DNA from 3 places in the Rhizobium sp. ERR 1071 genome. Region 1 is predicted to be linked to each of the others. Evidence: riboswitches for the same ligand, from Rfam matches in the RefSeq annotation. Region 1 holds a riboswitch; each other region holds the start of a gene.
The links. A riboswitch is a leader RNA that binds a small molecule or an ion and turns the genes downstream of it on or off. The one in region 1 is predicted to bind cobalamin.
Positions count from the first base shown of each region.

Region 2: it holds a riboswitch for cobalamin, as region 1 does, so the genes downstream of both, FBZ99_RS23820 (acyl-CoA thioesterase) here and cobU (bifunctional adenosylcobinamide kinase/adenosylcobinamide-phosphate guanylyltransferase) in region 1, are expected to answer to the same signal.
Region 3: it holds a riboswitch for cobalamin, as region 1 does, so the genes downstream of both, FBZ99_RS31405 (CbtB domain-containing protein) here and cobU (bifunctional adenosylcobinamide kinase/adenosylcobinamide-phosphate guanylyltransferase) in region 1, are expected to answer to the same signal.

Region 1 is NZ_VITM01000002.1:941,350-948,684, forward strand. Features, by position in the region: gene FBZ99_RS09870 (cobyric acid synthase) at 1-1,237, shown strand, start outside; gene FBZ99_RS09875 (chloride channel protein) at 1,234-3,030, opposite strand; cobalamin riboswitch at 3,210-3,607, shown strand; gene cobU (bifunctional adenosylcobinamide kinase/adenosylcobinamide-phosphate guanylyltransferase) at 3,749-4,273, shown strand; gene cobW (cobalamin biosynthesis protein CobW) at 4,279-5,328, shown strand; gene cobN (cobaltochelatase subunit CobN) at 5,338-7,335, shown strand, end outside.
Region 2 is NZ_VITM01000007.1:255,649-262,983, reverse strand. Features, by position in the region: gene FBZ99_RS23830 (DUF1852 domain-containing protein) at 1-737, opposite strand, end outside; gene FBZ99_RS23825 (LysR family transcriptional regulator) at 738-1,655, opposite strand; gene FBZ99_RS23820 (acyl-CoA thioesterase) at 1,648-2,487, opposite strand; cobalamin riboswitch at 2,587-2,797, opposite strand; gene FBZ99_RS23815 (hypothetical protein) at 3,291-3,590, opposite strand; gene FBZ99_RS23810 (hypothetical protein) at 4,061-4,375, opposite strand; gene FBZ99_RS23805 (ATP dependent DNA ligase) at 4,435-5,217, opposite strand; gene FBZ99_RS23800 (RNA polymerase sigma factor) at 5,411-5,917, shown strand; gene FBZ99_RS23795 (FecR family protein) at 6,015-6,950, shown strand; gene FBZ99_RS23790 (TonB-dependent siderophore receptor) at 7,144-7,335, shown strand, end outside.
Region 3 is NZ_VITM01000018.1:77,432-84,766, reverse strand. Features, by position in the region: partial or broken gene nrdE (class 1b ribonucleoside-diphosphate reductase subunit alpha) at 1-647, shown strand, start outside; gene nrdF (class 1b ribonucleoside-diphosphate reductase subunit beta) at 668-1,642, shown strand; gene FBZ99_RS31410 (CbtA family protein) at 1,819-2,589, opposite strand; gene FBZ99_RS31405 (CbtB domain-containing protein) at 2,603-2,815, opposite strand; cobalamin riboswitch at 2,844-2,968, opposite strand; gene FBZ99_RS31400 (hypothetical protein) at 3,154-3,717, shown strand; partial or broken gene FBZ99_RS33695 (arsenical resistance protein ArsH) at 3,884-4,003, opposite strand; gene arsC (arsenate reductase (glutaredoxin)) at 3,978-4,400, opposite strand; gene FBZ99_RS31385 (MIP/aquaporin family protein) at 4,397-5,095, opposite strand; gene FBZ99_RS31380 (ArsR/SmtB family transcription factor) at 5,137-5,493, opposite strand; gene FBZ99_RS31370 (hypothetical protein) at 5,934-6,845, opposite strand; gene FBZ99_RS31365 (DUF2326 domain-containing protein) at 7,098-7,335, opposite strand, start outside.

The DNA.
Region 1 (7,335 bases):
CATGAATCCGGTGCTGTTGAAGCCGCAATCGGAAACCGGCAGCCAGATCATCGTACAGGGCAAGGTCTGGGGCCATGCCAAGGGCAGGGACTATCAGGCGCTGAAGCCGCAGCTGCTTGGTGCCGTACTCGAAAGCTTCGCCACGATGCGGGCAGGAACCGATCTCGTTGTCGTCGAGGGAGCTGGTTCGCCTGCCGAGATCAATCTTCGACGCGGCGATATCGCCAATATGGGCTTTGCGACACGCGCCAATGTCCCCGTCGTGCTGGTCGGTGACATAGACCGCGGCGGCGTAATCGCGTCACTGGTCGGCACGTATCATATATTGCCGGAGGAAGACCGGCGAATGATCCGTGGCTACCTGATCAACAAGTTTCGTGGCGATGTCTCCTTGTTCGGTGAGGGCATAGCGGCCATCGGCGGCTTCACTGGCTGGCAATGCCATGGCGTCGTGCCGTGGCTGAAGGCGGCGGCGCGTCTGCCGGCGGAGGATTCCGTTGTGCTGGAGCGGCTTGCTCGTGGCTCGTCCGGCGCGCTCAAGGTCGCCGTGCCGGTGCTGTCGCGGATTGCCAATTTCGACGATCTTGACCCGCTGCGAGCCGAGCCCGATGTCGATCTGGTTTTCGTTCGCGCTGGAGAGCGTTTGCCCGCCGATGCAGGGCTTGTGGTGCTACCTGGCTCGAAGTCTACGATCGGTGACCTTCTCGATCTGCGTGAGCATGGGTGGGATCGCGATATTGCTGCCCATGTGCGCCGCGGCGGTCGCGTCATCGGCATTTGCGGCGGCTATCAGATGCTCGGCCATACCGTTTACGATCCGCTCGGTATCGAGGGATCGGTGACCGAGACGCCCGGATTGGGTCTTTTGGATATCGAGACGGAAATGGCTCCAGAAAAGACGGTACGGAATAGCACTGCCGTTTCCAAGGAATATGATGTGCCGCTATCGGGCTATGAAATCCATCTTGGCGTCACGCGGGGTCCGGACTGCGAGCGGCCATCGACCATGATCGACGGGCGGCCCGATGGAGCCATATCGCCGGATGGCCGTGTTATGGGCACATACCTGCATGGTCTTTTCGGCAGCGATGCTTACCGGGCGAAGCTGCTGGCAAGCTTCGGTCTTTCCGGCGAGCGCATGAACTATCGCGCCAGCGTCGATGCGGCGCTGGACGAAGTTGCGGCAGAGCTGGAAAGTGTACTCGATCCCGCCTGGCTCGACGGTCTGGTCGCCTAAAGTTCCCCCGACACTTCCCGCCGCCGGCGGTCGAGTTCTTCGCTGTAGCGGCGCAGCGTATAGCTCTCCGTCAGCAGACCGATGACTTTACGCTCGATCAAATCGTTGACCACAACGAGCGCTTCGCTCTTCGTCTGCTCGAACATGGCGGCTGCCTGCTTGGCGTTCATCTGCGGCTGCAGGAATTCGTTACGCAGCCGGATGAAATCGGAAAGGCCGTGCTCCTCGTCGTCTTTTTCGATCGGGCTCGCATAGACGTCGGGCACGAGAACCATTCCGGAATATTTCTCGTTCTTGTCGATCAGGATGACGCGCTGCGCCGAGCCGATCGGAAAATTCTTGCGGAATTCCTCGATGCTCATGTCGATGCTGCCCGTGTGCACGTCGGGGCGCATCATGCGGGCGACCGTCAGATTGCGGATCCAGCCGACATCGTGGGCGCTGCGGATGCTCTCGCCGCGCAAATGGAAGCGCCATGTGGCGAAGGAGTAGCCGAAGGTCGTGCGCACCACCAGCGATGAGGTGATGACGGCAGCCAGCACCAGGGCAGTGATCGGAAAGTCCCCGGTGATTTCAAGCGCCAGGAAGGTCATGGTCAGCGGGCCGCCGATGATGGCAACGGCCAGCGAGCTCATGCCGACGACGGCATAGACGACCGGCGTCAGCGTGGCATGATCGAAATAGGGTGCACAATAGGCGAAGATCTTGCCGAGCAGTGCGCCCATGAACAGCGAAGCGAAGAAGAGGCCGCCTCTGAAGCCGGAGCCGATCGATATTGCGGAGGCGAGCGATTTCAGCAGGAATAGACCCAGCAAGGCGCCCAGCGTCACGTCCGTAGACAGATTGAGATGCAGCGCGCCATGGCCGGCAGATAGGACCTGCGGCGAAATCAACGCCAGTGTTCCGACGACCAGGCCGCCGAGCGCGGGCCGGAAAGGCGGCGCGATGGAACTCTTGCGTGCCAATTCTTCGACCCAGGCGACGCCCTGCATGATCAGGATGCCGATACCGGCGCAGAAGGCACCAAGCAGGATAGCTGGAAGATAATCCGCCGGAACGATCGCCCCGAAATGATCGATATCGATGGCGAAGTCATCGCCGGCAAGCAGTCTTGCAATCATCGTCGATATCAGTGCCGAGACGACGACAGGGGTTAGCGTCAGGATCGAATAGCTGCCGATGATGAGCTCAAAGGCATAGAAGGCACCGGTGAGCGGCGCATTGAATGCTGAGGCAATAGCACCCGCAGCACCGCAGCCGACGAGCATGCGCAGGTCTGCGCGGCGCATCTGCATCTTATAGCCGAATTTGGAGGCAATGCCGGCCGCGAGCTGCGTGTAACCCGCTTCAAGCCCGACGGACGCGCCGAATCCATTCGAGATCAGGTTCTGCACGGCGACGATGATGCTGTCGGTAAGCGACATCCGGCCGCCATGCAGCGCATTGGCTTCGATCGGGTCGACCATCGGCTTCTTGCGCGTGCGCGACAATATGTAGAGCAATATGCCGAGAATGATGCCGCCTGCGATCGGTGCGATGAACAACACCGATTTGTCGGGAATCGCCATTGCTGCCGAACTCAAGCGTTCGTAGTCGGTTATACCGTAGATGACGCTGTGAAGCTTGCGCGAGATATAGCTCATCGCGGTGACGGCACAGCCGGACGCTATTCCCACCAGCGCGCCGGCAAAAACAAGTCCCAGCTCGCCACGGCGCAGCAATGCCCTGAAGCGACCGAGATCGAATAGGACCGAGAAGACGCCGAGACGTCGCGGTTGGAATTTCTGCAGCATTGGAAGCGGACGATACGTTTTGCTCGAATGTGAGGGGTTACCCTCTATAAACTCCTAACATCAAAGAAATACGGCAAAAAAGCCGCTGGTTTTATGGGAATTTTCAACCGAATTCGCAATCAGGATGGCGCAGGTCGCATCCATGCCGTTGATTGACTTGAACTCAGTGAAAGCCTAATCATTGCGGCATAACGAATGGTTCCTGAGCGGCGATCTGCCGCATGGGATGAAAAGGGAATGTGAAGGGGCGGACCCAATCCGGGCGTTCTCATCACAGCCGACCCCGCGACTGTAGAGCGGTCAGGGTCTTTCGTTCGGTTTGAAGTCTATTTCGTCGATGGTTCGCATGGGGCGAACGGGGCGGGGCAGGCGCAAATCGAAAAAGCCACTGGTGTGGCATCATGATTAACCGGGGCTGGACGCCTCTTATTCTACGAATCGTCCGCCTTTTCATGATGCATTGCCGGGAAGGTGAGAAAGATCCGCTGGCGCACGATCGGGGGCGACCGGTTTCGGTCCGCCCCCTTGCGGCGCCTCATCCGCGAGCCAGGAGACCTGCCATGCGTGCCGGGCGCAGAGCCTGTTTTGGGACGCGAGTTCCGCTGCCAGCACGGAGGTTGTCATGGCGCAAGACGAGTTTTCGGCGTGTGAGCGCCTGTTTCCCGGTTCCAGCGACGTGCTGCCGACCCTCGCTTTTGCTCGAGAGCGGGCATAACGCATGTCGTCTTCGATTTCCCAAGCGGTCTTCGTTCTTGGCGGCGCGCGCTCCGGCAAATCCAGGTTTGCAGAATCGCTGGTGTCGGATACCGGCCTCGAATGTCACTATGTGGCGACAGGGCGGGCGTGGGATGACGAGATGCGCGAGCGCATCGCCAAGCATCGTGCCGATCGCGGCGATCTATGGCAGACGCATGAGGAGCCTATGGATCTCGTCGGGCAGCTTGCCGCTATCGACGCGGAGGGGCGGGCGGTGCTTATCGACTGCCTGACGCTCTGGGTGACCAATCTGATGATGGCCGAGCGGGATATGGCGGCAGAATTTGCCGCTCTCACTGCATTTCTGCCGACTGCGCGATCAAGGCTCGTTCTCGTCTCCAACGAGGTGGGCTTGGGAATCGTACCAGAAAATCGCATGGCGCGCGAATTTCGCGATCATGCCGGCCGCCTGCACCAGATGGTCGCGGCGGCGAGTGCTGAAGTTTATTTTATCGCAGCGGGCCTGCCGCTGAAAATGAAGGGTTGATGCATATGAATCAGGAAAAGATTCCAGCCACCGTCATCACCGGCTTCCTGGGGGCCGGCAAGACGACGATGATCCGCAACCTCCTGCAAAATGCCGGCGGCAAGAAGATCGCGCTGATCATCAACGAGTTCGGCGACCTCGGCGTTGATGGCGACGTGCTGAAGGGCTGCGGTGCGGAGAACTGCACGGAAGATGACATCATCGAGCTGACCAATGGTTGCATCTGCTGCACCGTTGCCGACGATTTCATCCCGACTATGACGAAGCTTTTGGAGCGTGATGCGCGCCCGGACCACATCGTCATCGAGACGTCAGGCCTTGCCCTGCCGCAGCCGCTGGTCGCCGCCTTCAACTGGCCTGATATTCGCACCCATGTCACCGTCGACGGCGTCATCACGGTGGTCGACAGCGCGGCTGTTGCCGCCGGCCGTTTCGCCGACGATCACGACGCCGTAGAGGCTGCTCGCGTCGAGGACGACTCGCTTGATCACGAAAGCCCGATCGAGGAACTTTTCGAGGATCAGCTGACCTGCGCCGATCTGATCGTGCTCAACAAGACCGATCTGATCGACACTGATGGTCTCGGCCGCGTCCGCGCCGAAGTAGCCTCGCGCACCGCCCGCAAGCCGACAATCATCGAGGCCAAGAACGGCGATGTGCCTGCCACTGTCCTGCTCGGCCTCGGGATCGGCACGGAAGACGATATCGTCAACCGCAAATCTCACCACGAGTTGGAGCACGAGGATGGCACGCCGCATGACCACGACGAGTTCGACAGCTTCGTCGTCGAACTCGGCCCGATTGCCGATCCGGCCGCCTTCGTCGATGCGCTGAAGGGCGTGATTGCGGAGCATGATGTGCTGCGCCTCAAGGGCTTCGTCGATGTCCCCGGCAAGCCCATGCGCCTGCAGCTTCAGGCCGTCGGCAGCCGCATCGACACCTATTTCGATCGCGCCTGGACGCCGGGTGAAGCCCGCGCGACCCGGCTTGTCGTGATCGGCCTGCACGAGATGGACGAGACGATCGTTCGCAAGGCGATCGAAGCATTGGTCTAAGGGAAATCCATGCACCTTCTCCTGGCTCAAAAGGGAACCATCAGCGACGGAGAGGAGGCGATCGATCTCGGGCAGTCGCCCGGCGATATCCTCTTTCTGTCGGCTGCCGATACCGAGCTTGCGGCGATTGCCGCGGCCCACGGAGAGGGCGGCTGTTCCCTTCGGCTTGCAAGCCTGATGAGCCTCAAGCATCCGATGTCCGTCGATACCTATATCGAGAGAACGGCGCGGCATGCGAAGCTCATCATCGTGCGGGCGCTGGGAGGAGCAAGCTACTTCCACTATGCGCTGGAGGCGCTGCATGCCAGTGCAGCGCGCCAGGGTGCCTTGATCGCGGTGCTGCCGGGTGATTCGAAACCTGATCCCGGGCTGACACCTTTTTCCAACGTCGCGCTCGATGACCTCAATGCGCTCTGGTCCTATCTGATCGAGGGCGGGGAGGCGAATTCGCGGGCGTTTCTCGCCTATGCCGAGGCGATGCTCTCAGGCGCCGAGAAGCCGATGCCCGCCGTACCCTTGATGAAGGCCGGGATCTGGTGGCCGGGGCGGGGCGTGATCGGCGTCGAGGAGTGGCGGAGAGTCTCCAAAGCGGAGATGGCGATCCCTGCAGGATTCGAACCTCCGACCGTCGCGATTTCCTTCTATCGGGCGTTGGTTCAGAGCGGTGAAACCGGACCTGTCGAAGGCATGATAGAGGCGCTTATCGCTGAGGGCATGCGGCCGTTGCCGGTCTTTGCCTATAGCCTCAAAGACGCCGTGTCGGTCGGTATTCTCGAAAGTGTCTTTACCGAGCTGAAGCCAGGCGTGGTCATCAATGCCACTGGCTTTGCCGTTTCGGCGCCCGGTGCAGATCGTCAGGCGACGGTACTGGAAACGGGCGATGCCGTTGTTCTGCAAGCCATCTTCTCGGCGTCGTCGAAGGAGGCGTGGGAGGCATCTTCGCAGGGGCTTTCGGCGCGCGATCTCGGCATGAACGTGGCGCTCCCCGAGGTCGACGGCCGTGTTCTTGCCCGCGCCGTGTCCTTCAAGGCTGCGGCCCGCTATGACGAGAGAGTCGAGGCCAATATCGTCGCCAGCGAGCCGCTTCAGGATCGCATGCGCTATACGGCGCGGCTTGCAGCCAATTGGGCGCGGCTGCGCAATACGCTGCCCGGCGATCGCCGCGTCGCGCTTGTTATGGCGAACTATCCCAATCGTGATGGACGTCTCGGCAATGGTGTCGGGCTCGATACGCCGGCCGGCACGATCGAAGTGCTGAAGGCGATGCGGGCGGCCGGCTACGGCGTTGCCGATCTGCCTGCCGACGGCGATGCGCTGATGCGGCACTTGGCGGAAGGGCCGACAAATTCGGGGTACGATGGCCGCGTGGTCGGCGAGACGCTTTCCTTCAGCGACTACAAGCATTTCTTCTCGTCGCTTCCCAAACCGATTCAAGATGAGATTACCGCGCGCTGGGGGGAGCCTGAGGCCGATCCCTATGCGTTGGATGACGGCTTTGCCCTGCCGTTCGCCCGCTTCGGGGATGTGCTCGTTGGTATCCAGCCGGCGCGCGGCTACAATATCGATCCGAAGGAGAGCTACCATTCTCCCGATCTCGTGCCGCCGCACGGCTATCTTGCCTTCTATGCCTTCCTGCGCCGCTCTTTCGATGCGCATGCGGTCATTCACATGGGCAAGCACGGCAATCTCGAATGGCTGCCGGGCAAGGCGTTGGCGCTGTCGGAAAATTGTTATCCGGAAGCAATCCTCGGACCACTGCCGAACCTCTATCCCTTCATCGTCAACGATCCCGGCGAGGGCACGCAGGCCAAGCGCCGCACGAGCGCCGTCATCATCGATCACCTGACGCCGCCGCTGACGCGTGCCGAAAGCTATGGCCCGCTGAAGGATCTGGAAGCGCTGGTCGACGAATATTACGAGGCTTCCGGCGGCGATCCCCGCCGCATCCGTCTGCTGCGTAAACAGATCCTCGATCTCGTCGCCGATATCGGGCTAGATCAGGATGCC
Region 2 (7,335 bases), on a different contig from region 1:
TTTTCAGTCCGACGATAGGTCCTGCTGCTCGAGGCGCTCAGGCAGATCACCGGCGGCTTCCTGAAATGCGTCTTGAACGCTTCGGACTTCAGGAACGATTGGAACAGGTTTCCATGCAGCTCCCCGAAATTCTCCGGTGTACTGAATTCGGCGCGCTCCTTGTTGTATGAGGGCAGCACGATGCTGAAATCATAGTCGCGGATGTAGGATGACAGGTTGTTTCCGACGATGCCGTCGATGCGAGCATTCGTGGCTCGGTCGATGATCGTCGTCTTCAGGATCTCAATCAGCGGCAAGGCGTCGGACTTGCCTCGAGCATCGGTCGCAAGCTCGACCGAGATGATGTCGAGGGCGACGGAATATCGATCACCTGTAGCATTGTCCCAATGAACCAAGGCGTTGAAGCGATTGTCGATCATCGTCAGGGTGTTGCGAAGATTCTCCTGGCGGCGTGCCCCCCTGGCGAGGTTCGCGAAATTAGTCGTAATGCGCGTGTTAGCTGCCGGAAGGTAGTTCTCATCGAAGGGAATACTCTTGAGGACGAAGCGAAATCCCGCGTCCGCCGCATTATCATCCGTCACATCCGAAGTGAAAGCAGGGTCGCTTTGTTTCTCCTTTATCGCTCTCATCGCTTCTCTCACCCTTTTACCTGTCAGTACTGGAGGATTCTGCTGCTGGTATGTGCACCCCTTATGTCTGAGCCTTTGACGAAGAAAAATTGATTTGATTTCACGCAATCATGAGCGGCTCTCATGCTTGGGACGAGAGACATCTCTCGACCCGCGCGACGCAGTGAGAAAGCCCGCAATGAAATCGACGGCCTCTTCCCTACGTCTCAGGCCGAGATGAATGCTCTTGTGGATCCCTGTGGGGCCGATCCGCACAGGGCAGACGCCGAGCGTTGCCGCCTGCTGGTGCACCAGCCAGTCCGGGATGGCGCTGACCCCACGGCCAGCAGCCACGAGCTGGAGCATCATCTCGGTTGTCTCGACATTGCGGTGGTGTCGGGGGCTGCAATTGGCGGGCACCAGGAATTGCGTGAACACGTCCAACCTCTGCGGCGGAACAGGGTAGGTCAGGAGAGTTTCATGGGTGAGATCCATCGGGTCGGCATAGTCCCTGCTCGCAAGCGGGTGAGAGCTTGGAGCGGCAAGCACGAGCTCATAGTCGAACACCGGCACGTACAGGATACCCGGTGCCTCGATCGGGTCCGGGGTGATCAGGATGTCGATCTCGTGGACCATTAGCGCCGACACACCGCCGGCGGCGAATGAGGTCGTCAGCTCCAGGTCTACCTGCGGCCAGTCCATGAGGTAGGGTTTTGTCACACCCATCAGCCATTGATGGCATGGATGACATTCCATGCCGATCCTCAAAGAACCCCGCTGACCCTGACGATAGTCCGTCAGGACATGTTCGGCCCTCTCGATCTGCGGCAGCACACGCTGCGCCACCGAAACAACGTAGCGGCCAGCCTGTGTGAGACGGAGATTGCGACCGTCCTTCTCCCACATCGCCACGCCATAGCGGTCTTCGAGCTTTCGGATCGTATGGCTGAGCGCGGACTGGGTCACGTTCAGCCGTTCCGCGGCCGCGGTCAGACTTCCCAGGCGATCCACTTCGCGCAGGATCGATAAATGCTGTCGGTCAAGCATGAGCGTGCCCGTCCTCGCTTGCGGAGAGTTCTACCGCAGTGGTTTCCTCGAGGATCGCAATCGGCCGGCTGTCTTCGCCGACCGCCACCATGTTGAAGTACCCAGTGGCGGTAATGGATCTTTCGCCCGCGAGCAGATTCTCCGACCAGAGCTTTGTCTCAACAAGCATCGAGCTGTGACCCACACGTTCGATACGTGCCTCCGCCTCGACGATCTCCCCGATCTCAATGGGTCTCGCAAAGTCGATACGCTCGGATGACGCCAGCACCACCAGCTTGCCGGAGTAGCGCGATGCCTCCACGAAGGCGGCTTTCGTCATGAACGAGATAGCCTCACCCCCGAACATCCGCCCGACGCTGTTTGCCTGATCCGGAAAAACGATATCCACCATCTTGACGCTCGCCATCGGAAGCGGCGGCTCCACAGGCAGGAGTTCCGGGAGGCAAAAATCCCGGGCGCCCTGGCCTTCGGGAGTTGCCACCATATTAAAGATGCCGCGAGTGCAAGCATGGCGGTGATGCCCTACTACTGTCTCCGCGAACATCTCGACCTCGACCGTCACAGATCGACGTCCGGCTCTGACCGGCGCCGCCGAGAACTCAACGATGTGGCCGGCATGTGCCGGCTGCTTGAAATCGATGCGCTCACACGAGGCCGTCACGAAGGGGACGCGTCCGAAGCGGGTGGCCGCTATGAATGCGACGCGGTCCATGAGAGCAAGGCCAGCTCCGCCAAACAGCGTTCCGTGATGGTTCGTATCTCCGGGAAAAACGATGTCGATGAGACGGGTCGCCAGAGCTGGCTGGCCGGTTGTTTTGATCGTCTGTGTCATCCGCACTTCCATCAGGTTGTGACGGGGCGGACGCATGACGCAGGGCGAACGGCAGGGCATGCCGATCGCGTAAAGCGGCACACCGGGACACCCCGCCCGTGGACGTTATCTATCGCGGCAGGTCTCCTGGCTTGCGGGTCATCGCTGACGTTCGTCTTCCCGAGGAGTCTTCCTCAGTGACATGTTGAACGACAACTCTCCGCCTACAGTTGCGGGGGCAGCTCCGGTATGTGCGCTTGTGTCGCCGCCACCGAATTCCCTCTTAGCTCCGGATTTCGACATCCGCAGAACCACGACGGGCACACCATGCCTTGGCGAGAGCGCAGCCGTCAACCATATAACGACATCTTTATATGACTTGCTACATGGTTTTTTTGGGTAGAATGCGAAGCTAATGTCTGACTTCATTGGCAACGCCAGTTGCATCTTGTCATCGCCTTGCGAGAGCCGGAGACCTTTGCTCTCTGGTGCGCGAAGGACTAGCCGTCTCTATAGTATCCCTAGCGTCGGCCTATAGCCGACGCTGACGAGGCGATACGATCAGGGGAAGGCAGCTTTCAGGCGGTCCCGCTATCCGAAATGACGGCGCAAAGCAGTCGTCCCGCACTCGGCTGCAATGCCACTTTTAGAGATCACGACCCACAGTCGACAAAATCGATCCGTAATGATGTGAGGGGAATCGAACTGTCGGCCCGGAAATTCAAACAACCCATAAGTTCGCGAGAACATTACGCTTTAGATCAGGCTAGGTGATGGAACTCGTCTTTCCGCGTTTTGAATAGCACTACGGAATCTGCCGGCGGTCACCGCAGCTTGATGTCTTCAAATCCGAGATCGAAGCGCGCAAGATACTTCGTGAGACGATCTGCGTCATTGCTGCTTTTCTTTTCCAATCGCGAGATCGCAAACGAGGTTTTGCCGGCAGAACTCGCCGTCGTATGCTCGCGGCAACTCTGAAGAACGGTTGCAAGCTGCACTGCATCAAAACGTTCGAGCCGGGCGGCATCTTCTGTGCCTAACACATCTTCAATGATCACATCGGTCCCTTGACCATCGGTCGCCCGGCGGCAAAACGCATTGAGGCGCTTGATTTCGTCGCCCACCAGCTCGGTCGTAATATGCCCGTGGCGGCGATTGGACGGATCGATGTGGGCCGCTCAACCCAACCCCCTGCCTAGAATAACAGGCAGCTGTCCCTAGCGTATCTATTCTTCAACACTCGTGGAAAGTGCGGTTTCAGGCTGGTATGCAACAGCCACCAAACCGCCCAGACGTTCCACAACTCTGCTTATCTGTTCTTTATCAGGCTAAGTATTAGTATCCTATGCCGAAGCGAAATACGCCAATTTTTTCAATTCTCTACCAATTGCGATAGCGATACAAATAGGCCCAAATTCTTCCAGATTGGGATTGAACGAGACCATGATATTGCTCGCCGGAAATCGGCGAGTGTGAGAGCGCACCGCGGTCAACTTGCCGGCCAATCCCGATCTCTAGGGGCCGTTTCAGGCCAGTTGCGGGGGAACGGATTGGCTCAATTGGCGGGGCACCACGCCTAAGGCTTCGGATAGGTTCACAGCAAACTGTCCGCATTGATCGCGCCAACCAATGAATTTGCCCTTTCATGGGTATCGGGTCTTTGTCCCAAACCCATGTAATTAGCTTCGATGTCAACCAGATATGCAATGACGGTGGAAGTGGCAACTCCTCTACGCAACTGTTCTGCCGCGTTTAGCAGGTAAGTATCGTATTCATCGGCGAACGACCTACACTCTTCATCTTCCCACCGTTGTCCTGGTTTCAATAAACCTATTGGATCCCACAGAGACCAACCAATATCGCGTAGCCGGGAGAGTTTTATTGTTGGCGGCGATTGAAACGGAGCCATTTCTTATCTTCTTGACCATTTGTCACACGGGTTAGGGCTGTGCCAATTCATTCTGGGTCTCATTGCGGTAGACGATAGACCTCGGCATTGTCCTGCCGTTCCCGGAGTCCCTTGTACGAAGCGTGACGCAGTTTGCCGTCATCGGTCCAGGCACGATACTCGATTTCGGCGATCAGCGTCGGTTGGACCCAGACGACACCACGCTGTTTCAGCGCGATCGGCGCCCGGGATGTCTTGAGCTTTTCCAGATCCTTGCGGAGCCTGGTGGCATAGCGTTCATTGAAGCCCGTCCCCACATTGCCGACGTAAACGAGATCGTCACCTCTATAGGCAGCAAGAAACAAGTTGCGGATCCCACCGTGCGCAACGGCAGATGGTTCATAACCGACGATGAAAAAACTGTCGCTCCGGACGCATTTCACCTTGATCCAATCACCCGTACGGCCCGAGCGATACGGCTGGTCACGGTTCTTGGCGATGATACCCTCCAGCCCGTGCGCACATGCGGCGGCCAGCAATTCGTCGCCATCGGCTTCAACCTTCTCGGATAGTTTGATGACGCCAGCATGATCGACGAGAAGCCCATCGAGGATCTGCCGACGTTCAGCGAAATCCAGCTTTGTCAGGTCATGTCCATCGAAATAAAGGAGTCGAACCCGCGGCCGGGATCCTAATGAACTTCTGCGTATCCTCAAGTGGCTTAAGGCCAACTGAATTGGGTGGAGTCCTCGTTTGAAGTTAAATGCGCCTCCAAGCTGAAACGGGGTTCGCCTGGACAACAGCTTGTAAACGCCCAGCCGTGGAAACGAATGTTGCTCAATAGCCACAATCGTTCGAAACATGACAAATGTGATCAAGAATACGACGCAAGGCGCGTGATGCGACCCTAAATGAAATCCGTCACTTATCACCTCGGCGGGCTGGTATCTCTGGAGCACTTTAGAAGCCGTCTAAGATTCCGAGATTGCAGTTCATTTTTCGATCACCTACAGCCAACAGGAGGATCTGTCGCGGTTTGAAATCTGGATGAAGTCAATGAGTGCCAAGACGTTTGATATCGCTGGTTTATACGTCTCCGAACAAAGGCGCCTGCAACAACTCATCCGACGCCTCGTCGGCAACTGGGCCACGACGGACGATCTTGTCCAGCAAGCATTCACCAAATTAGTCGCGGCCGCGGACACTGGCAATCTCGACAACTGCCCGGCCTATCTCATGACGACGGCACGCAATCTCGCGCTCAATCATCTCCGAGATCTCAAGCGACATGGCGAAGTTGGCATCCCGGATGCAGAGCTTCACGCCATACCGGATGGACGCCCCTCCCCAGAAATGACAGCGATCTATCGTTGTGAATTGCGACGTGTTCTGCAGGCAGTCGCGTCGCTGCCGATAAAGCGCCGCGAGGCCTTCGTCCTCAACAAGTTCGAAGGCATGGGCTATGACGAAATCGCTGCACGCCAAGGTATTTCTCGCAACACCGTGATTTCTCACATCGTTCTCGCTCTTGCAGAGCTCGACCGGAAAATTGGTCGCTATTAATCCGGTTCCTCATTCATCGGATAGCTTGCTTGCGGTGTCATGGGTAATAGAGGCTTTGACCCACAAGGGTCTAGGGAACGCCGGGCTGCGAAGCGATATGAACGAAGAAGTGACTGACCCGATCGTCATGGAAGCCCTGGAGTGGTTCGTGCGGATGCGCGACGACAAGGTTACGGCGGCCGACCGGCAGGCGCTGGAAGAATGGCTCGCTCGGGACGACGCGCATCTCGCTGCATGGAATCACGCGCAGGCGCTCTGGGCACGCTTCGATATCATGCAGCCGGAATTCGATCGAATGCGCCGCGGTCGTCCGCTTCTGTCACGACGCAATTTCGTCCTCGGCTCCGTCGCGATCGTCGGGGGGCTTGGTGGCCTCTATGCCCTCAATCAGCGGGGCTTTTTTGCGGAATACAAAACCGACATAGGCGAGCGCAGGACGATCGGCTTGCCTGACGGCAGCACTGTCGAGCTGGGGAGCTATTCGGCGCTCTCGACGCATTTCAGTGAGACGGAGCGGCGCGTCGAGCTTTATCGCGGTGAAGGATTCTTCGATGTGTCACGCGATCCGGCTCGCTCTTTTCTAGTGGATGCCGGGGGTGGAAACACCCGCGCACTCGGGACGAAGTTCGATGTGAAATTTGTAGACGATCTCGTCACCGTCGCCGTCAGCGAGCATGCCGTCCAAGTGCAAGAAGACGGCTTTTCCAACCTGCGACTGGAAGAGGGATGGCAAGTCAGTTATGGCCGCAACGGTCTCGGCCAGCCGACCGAGGCAAGTCTTGACACGGTGGAGGCATGGCGCAGCGACCGCATCATCTTCCAGGACGTGCCCCTGCGGCGCGTATTGGCGGAACTGGAGCGTTACCGGCGCGGCCGTATCATTCTTATGGATAGCAGCATCGGCGACATACCGGTTACGGCGATCTTTGAAACGGCCCGTACCGAGAGCGCCTTGCAGACGATCGCAGACACACTTGGCATCCGCCTCCTGAACGCGGCCAATTATGTCACGCTCGTCTACCGCTCCGGCTAAGTTCCAAAAACATGAATTTTTTTCTCAACTAATTCATTAGCTCCGCCCCGTCAGGTGTCTAACTTCTCGAGGCCATCGAACCGAGGCCTTTTAGAGCAGCAATCCCGCATTGGCGGGCACAGGATGCAGGTGGGCGATGCAGTACCGCGGAAATGACACTCGGAGATCTCAGCAAAACGGCGGAGCCGGAAAATTGCGCTGCAACCGTTCCCTTGTATTCGCGCTGCTGGTCACGACCACGCTCGGCACCATCGTCGCCGCCCCTGCACCTGTCTTCGCGCAAGCGGTCGAGAAGACCGGCCGCGTCGCCTACAACATCCGGCCGCAGCCTCTGTCCCAAGCTCTCGTTCAATTCTCGAAAGTGACCGGCATCCAGCTGTTCTTC
Region 3 (7,335 bases), on a different contig from region 1:
CGGTGACCTACCACGCCATTCGCGCCTCGAATCTGCTTGCGGTCGAGCGTGGCCAGAGCTTCAAGGGCTTCGAGAATTCGAAATACGCTTCCGGCGAATATTTCGATAAGTATACGGAGCAGGAATGGAAGCCCGCGACCGGGCGTGTCGCGGAAATCTTCGAGAAGGCCGGGATTGCCATTCCCACCCAGGAAGATTGGCTCGCCTTGAAGAAAGCCGTCATGGAAGGCGGGCTCTATAACCAGAACCTCCAGGCTGTGCCGCCGACGGGCTCGATCTCCTATATCAACCACTCGACCTCCTCGATCCATCCGATCGTTTCCAAGATCGAGATTCGCAAGGAAGGCAAGATCGGCCGCGTCTATTACCCGGCCGCCTTCATGACGAACGACAATCTCGACTATTACCAGGACGCCTACGAGATTGGGCCGGAAAAGATCATCGACACCTATGCGGCGGCCACCCAGCATGTCGACCAAGGCCTGTCGCTGACGCTGTTCTTCCGCGATACCGCGACAACGCGCGATATCAACAAGGCGCAGATCTACGCCTGGAAGAAGGGTATCAAGACTATCTATTACATCCGCCTTCGTCAGATGGCGCTCGAAGGCACGCAGGTTCAGGGCTGCGTTTCCTGCACGCTCTGAACGTTTGAGGGACGATGAAAATGAATATGCAATTCAAGCCGGCAAGCCGCGTTCGCGCCATCAATTGGAACCGCATCGAGGACGACAAGGACCTCGAGGTCTGGAATCGCCTGACCGGGAATTTCTGGCTGCCGGAAAAGGTGCCGCTGTCGAACGACAGCCAGTCCTGGGCAACCCTGAAGCCAGAGGAGCAGCAGCTCACCATCCGCGTCTTCACCGGGCTAACTCTGCTCGACACCATCCAGAACGGTGTCGGTTCGGTCAAGCTGATGGCAGATGCCGCAACGCCGCATGAAGAGGCTGTTCTCTCGAACATCTCCTTCATGGAAGCGGTCCACGCGCGCTCCTATTCGTCGATCTTCTCGACGCTCTGCCTGACGCCCGATGTCGACGATGCCTATCGCTGGTCGGAGGAGAACGAATTCCTACAGAAGAAGTCTACGCTGATCATTGAGCAATATGCCTCTGGCGATCCCTTGAAGAAGAAAGTCGCGAGCGTCTTCCTCGAAAGCTTCCTGTTCTATTCGGGTTTCTATCTGCCGATGTTCTGGTCGAGCCGCGCCAAGCTCACCAATACGGCCGACATGATCCGCCTTATCATCCGCGATGAAGCGGTGCATGGCTATTACATCGGCTACAAATTTCAGCGCGGGCTTGAGCGGCTTTCGGACGGGCAACGCCAAGAGATCAAGGACTTTGCCTTCGATCTTCTGCTCGCACTCTATGACAACGAGGCCAAATACACCGAAGCGCTCTATGACGGCGTCGGCCTGACCGAGGACGTCAAGAAGTTCCTGCATTACAACGCCAACAAGGCGCTGATGAATCTCGGTTACGAGGCGCTCTTTCCGGCCGAAGCCTGCAGGGTCAATCCAGCCATCCTCTCCGCGTTGTCGCCGAATGCGGACGAAAACCACGACTTCTTCTCGGGCTCAGGCTCGTCCTATGTGATCGGCAAGGCGGTTGCCACAGAGGACGAGGATTGGAATTTCTGAGCAGCGCTTTAAGTCGGCCATCCAGTCGAAGGTTGCATCCATCAAGCAAATTGAGGCGGGATATTTCGATTTACCGATGAATCGGCGGATCCTGGACAAGGGACTATGGTCCTCTTGGCCCGTTTTCGCGATATGACGTGACAGGCCGCTCACGGGTGAGCGGCCTGTCACACGTTTCAATGAATGGCCAAACGATCCGACGCGCGTGATGTCGGAACAATGCGCTCGACGACTGCGCCGAACACAAGGCCTAATGTGCCCCACATCAGTATCTGGGCAACCATCGACGCGACGCGGAACTTCCAGAGCAGATCGGCCGGGAAGCCTTGCGGAACTTCATTGATCGCTGGCAGAAGCTGTCCAGCGAGAAAGACAACCGCAAAGTAAACGGCGGTTACGATAAACGTCGCATTCCAGGCTCCCCAACGAGCTATCAAGCCGCTGCGAAGCTTTGCCGCGAAGATCATACTGATGACGGAGATCAAGATCATGCCGAAGTAAAGTTCGGTTCGAGGAGCGATCGTTTCAGGATTACCGATCGATGGCGGATTTGCCGGATACTTGATATTCGGCACGAGATAGACCGATATGAAACCCGTCAGGGCAACCAGGGCGGCAGAAACCCGTGGGGAGGCCGTGCCACCAAAGCGTCCGTAGGAAAACGCGAAGGTCAGTGCGAACAATCCGCCGAAAGCCGTGCAGTAGACCATGACGCCCGTCAACAGGCCCCAACTGGCCTGCATCGGTCGGCTGACAAGTTCCGGCTCTTCTGGTGGCATGGCCATGCCCTTGGCCATCTCTTCTTTCGCCTTTGCCTCATCCATCTGCGATTCAAAAGCGATCGCACGGTCTACCTGCGGTTCTCCGTACAGCTTCAAAAAGCCAAAACTGATCAGTCCGGCGATGATGCCCACAAGCATCCCGCGAACGAGTAAATCTCTTACCATTTAAATGTCCCTTTTAGTGGCAGGGAAAACCGAGCAGATGGCGACCGTCATGCACCCATTCATGGACATACATGCCATGGATGATTGACGTTGCGCCTTCTTCGGCGCCGACAAAGTAAATCGCGAGCAGGCAGAGAAGGCCAGCAAAAATTGCCCAAGGGACAATGTCCCGCAATGGTATGGGAAGAGCGGGTGAAACGGTTGGTGCGAAAGCAGCGCTTGTCATGGTGAACTCCTGGGGATTGCGCGTCCTGGGTTGATGCCTGTTCAGGTTGAGGGTCTGGCTCGCGATACAGCCCCAATAGGGCCGCATCCCTTACAGTGGCGCGACCGCGCCGGATTTTCACCGGCTTCCTCGACCTTGAAGATGCAAAACCACCATGAGACCAAGGCTGGCGGAGTGTCAATATCGGCAGCTTAAGAAGGGCGCTTGTGGTGTTGGGCAGAGACGCTGAGCGCCATTGATTGTCTAATTTTGCGCGGGTCCGCATTGCGGCGCCGGATTGGATTTTTGCCGAAAGCTGCGATATAAAACGTCATCGCCGTTTCATCGGGTAATTTGAGATGATCAACCGCCGCCAGTTTCCGCTACATGCCTCCGCGCCGGCCTTTGCGGCTGCCTGGGTACTGATCATCGCCGGTGCGAGCGTCGCCCTCAGTACCGTTTTTGCCTGCATCACGCCTTTTGTGGCATTGGCTACTGTCTCAGTAATCATGCTGCCGCGCCGGATGGCCTTGTTTGCTGTGCTGCTAGCCTGGCTAGCCAACCAGATGGTTGGGTATTTTATTCTTGGCTATCCGCGTAATTGGGACAGCTATGCATGGGGCATCGCCATCGGCTTCGCGGCCCTCGTGGCGTTCCTGGCAGCCACGCTTGTCACGCGCGCCAAGCTCAATGCGTTTCTGGCTTGGGTTGCGGCTTTCGCTGCCGCACTGGTCGCTTACGAAGGCATCCTTTTTGCCGCCACGGCATTTCTTCCTTCTGGAGACGGTGCCTTTTCCTTATCCATCATCGCAAAGGTCGTGCTGATCAATCTAGTGGCTGCCGCCGGCTTGGTGTGCTTGAACGGCATTGCGGCGATTGCCCGCATTCTCGTCGTCAGGCCGGCGTTACATTTGGCGCGCTAGCAAGCTGCGAACATTTATCGTTTGATTTCTCCCGGCGGAGCTTGGGCCGGGCCAACCGGAAATGCGGCTCCTGCCACTTGATCGAGCGCAATATTCCACCGATCCTCAATGACCGATGGCGTTCCTCTTAGCGCAGGATTTTGAACTGCTCTTGTTCTGCCCCCTAGAGGATGAGGATCCGCGGCTTGTGCGTCGAGAATGGCGGCCGAAGTGCCTCGAGGTCTAACTGGCGCAGATGCTCCGGCGATGCAGCAGGCAGATCAGACAATACGCTTTCCCTTCTCATCGAGAATCTTTTCGCCATCCTCCTTGGCAAAGGCGCCCTTGTGCGTGTCGGGCAGGATGTCCAGAACGATTTCCGACGACCGCGCCAGACGGGTGCCGAGCGGTGTGACGACGAAGGGGCGGTTGATCAGGATCGGGTCCTTCAACATCGCGTCGAGAAGCTGGTCGTCGGTCAGGTCCGGATTGTCGAGCCCGAGTTCCGCATAGGGCGTGCCCTTCTCGCGAATGGCCTCGCGGACGGTCAGGGCGGCCTCAGTGATCATCTTCACCAGTTGCTCGCGCGACGGCGGATTTTTCAGATATTCGATGACCTGAGGCTCGATCCCGGCATTGCGGATCATCGCCAATGTGTTGCGTGACGTGCCGCAGTCCGGATTGTGGTAGATGGTAACGTTCATAGCTTTGCTTCCGATGAGATTGGCGATGAAGTGGACGGCTGCAGGAGCCAGGTGAACAGCATGAGTGCAAGAACCGCTCCGGCAACCTCCGCCACACAGAAGCCAGGCAGATCGATCGGCCGAATGCCTGAGAATGTGTTTGTCAGCGATCGTGCCAGCGCAACGGCCGGATTGGCAAACGAGGTCGATGCGGTGAACCAATAGGCGGCGGTGATGTAGAGCCCGACCAGCCACGGCACGGCCGCTTTCTGCTCGAACTTGATGCCGCTGAGGATCACCGCCACCAGCCCGAATGTCGCAACGCCTTCGGAGAACCATTGGGCGCCACCGGTGCGAACCTTGGTGGACAGTTCGATGATCGGCAGGCCGAACATCAGGTGTGCGGCGACCGCACCGCTGACGCCACCGATGATTTGCGCAATCACGTATCGGCCGAAGTCGCGTTTCGGCAAGGCGCGGGAGATTGCGAAGATCAACGAGACCGCCGGATTGAAGTGGGCGCCCGAGATCGGTCCGAGAATAGTGATCATGACGACCAGGATTGCTCCGGTCGCGAGGGTGTTGCCGAGCAAGGCGAGCCCCATGTCCTGCGTCAGCGAGGTTGCCATGATGCCCGACCCGACCACAGTCGCGACCAGCATCGCGGTCCCGAGGCCTTCGGCAACCAGCCGCCGTGGCAGATCGAACTTACTCATCACCTCACCTTCCGTCGTACCGGAATGATCGCGGTCCATGATCATTGCAGTTTATCGTCTCGATTGGGGACGCAGCAGGCGGCCACCTCAGCGGCCGGTGCGCAGATCTCCGGGTGCCCGGAGCAGCAGTCTTCCATCAGGAAGCGGACAAGGCCCCCGAGCGCTTCATAGTTCGCCGTGTAGATGATCGAGCGGGACGCCCGCTGCTGCGCGATCAGGCCGGATCGTTCGAGCTCCTTCAGATGGAAGGACACGTTCGAGGGCGAGACTTCCGCTTTTTCAGCGATCGTACCCGCAGCCATGCCGTCAGGGCCTGCAACAACCAGCATGCGGATGATGTGCAGGCGGGTCTCCTGAGAAAGCGCGCCGAATGCGATGAGGGCTTGACGTTGATCCATATTTCAACAATCCTTGAATGATTGAAACAAGGAATAACGCAGATGAACCCGATCGACAACAACAAAAGGCAGAAGGGACATTATCTCCCTCGGCGACCCGACGAGCGTGCTCGAGCCGCCGAGAATTCCGCGCTGATTTCCGTTACGACGGCCGGCCGGTTAAGCCAGGCTATCATGTCAGCAAGGTCAACTCAGCCGTTCTCTCAGCGCTCTCGCCGAACGCCGATGAGAACCACGACTTTTACTTCGGCTAAGGCCTCAACATGGCTGGAACGCGGTGAACACGAGGCTCCACAATCTGCCGGGGCATCATATTTCGAGCCGCGGCCCAGCAGGTTCCCAAGCATGCCCTAGCCGAAGGTCTACAGCGACCTCCCCCGGCTCTGTAACTCTTATCGAAAAGCCATATGTCGGAATTGGATATCATTGGCCGTCGCGGTTTACGGGGACGAAAAACTGCTCACTAGACCCCACTGCTCCAGCTCTTCTTCATCCTTGGATTCATCAGCAGCCAGTCGACTGAGCTCCTCAAGGCCGGCCTGGATATGATCACTTTCCTCCCCACGTCCATCTCTGTAGATGAAAGGCCCGCAAGTCGGCTCAGCGTAGTAAGGGCGTATGTCGAAGAAGGTCTTCAGCCATCCAGTTCTTGTTAGCAAATAAAGGCTAAAGCAGACACCGCTGATGTATCCCGAATCGCCCCACCATTTCCAACGCGCTGCACCAATAAGATGCCGTCCTCTGTGTCTGACGAGAACGCAGCTATGTCCGTTTTCGGAAGGTGAGCGAGCAAGCGGGTTAGGTCCCCTGGTCTCTGCGCGCCAGTTCGTCCGCCGCTCGTAATGAGGTTCATGGCCTTGGAAATATGAGCTTGGAAGCATAGGCGGAAAGAACGGTCGTTCGCGCGTCGACACGCCGGACCGTTCCCAATTTGCGCGCCATTGCGAGAGCTCGGGGAAGGCAAGGAGTTCTCTCGGATAGGGGTGGGTTTGCGTCTGGCCCGGTTCCATGCAACCGTACGGAAGTGCTGCGCCCGGAAAGATTTCCCGGAAGTCCGTGGGGAAGTCGAACGATCGCCGGAGGCTCTGATACGATCTTCCAGCGAACGCTCTGGCCAGCTTCTGCTGAATCCAAGCGCATTTCAGAGGTGTGGAATTTGATTGATTGAGCATTTCTGCCAGTTTCCTGGAGCCATGCAAAAGTTGCTCGCCGTCGGCAGCACTCGTTAGCGGCAGCAACATCTCAGCCACATCTTCTGGACTTACAGCAAATGATGAAGAGCGCGACGAGAGGCCGCGTTCAATTTTAAGGGCCGCCGATTTAAATGCGAATTCTGAGCGTAGAAAGTCCATGTGCGATTCCCGAACAATCGCGACTGGCAGTAGGCACCGTTGTCATGCCAGAACGCAAGTTCCGGAATTGTACGTAAGTCCATTTCACGGATTTACCGTCCCTTTGCGGGTGGTGCCGAGTTGGGCCGTGCCCCAGCTGATAACATCAGCGAATCAGATGATACCGTCGTTCATGACAGAGAACAACTGCCGCCGAGTATCGCTGGAGGTTCTTAGGTCCGTAATGTGCGCTCGATCCCACTGGGATGAGCGCTAACCGACTTCCTGGTAATGTGTTTTCAGGAAACGATTGCTCTTTGTAAAGGTGGCTACAACGCTGCGCTCAAGCTCTTCATACCAAACCTCCTCCCGACAATGCTGGACGCGGTCGAGATTGAGCGTAAGGATGTATTGCTGCTCGTCATCAAAAGATGCGCGGGTGAGAATAAATTCGAGGCTCTTCTGAAGCGTGTCGTCGTCGACGTCAAAGATGTTGTCGTGGACCAGAAGG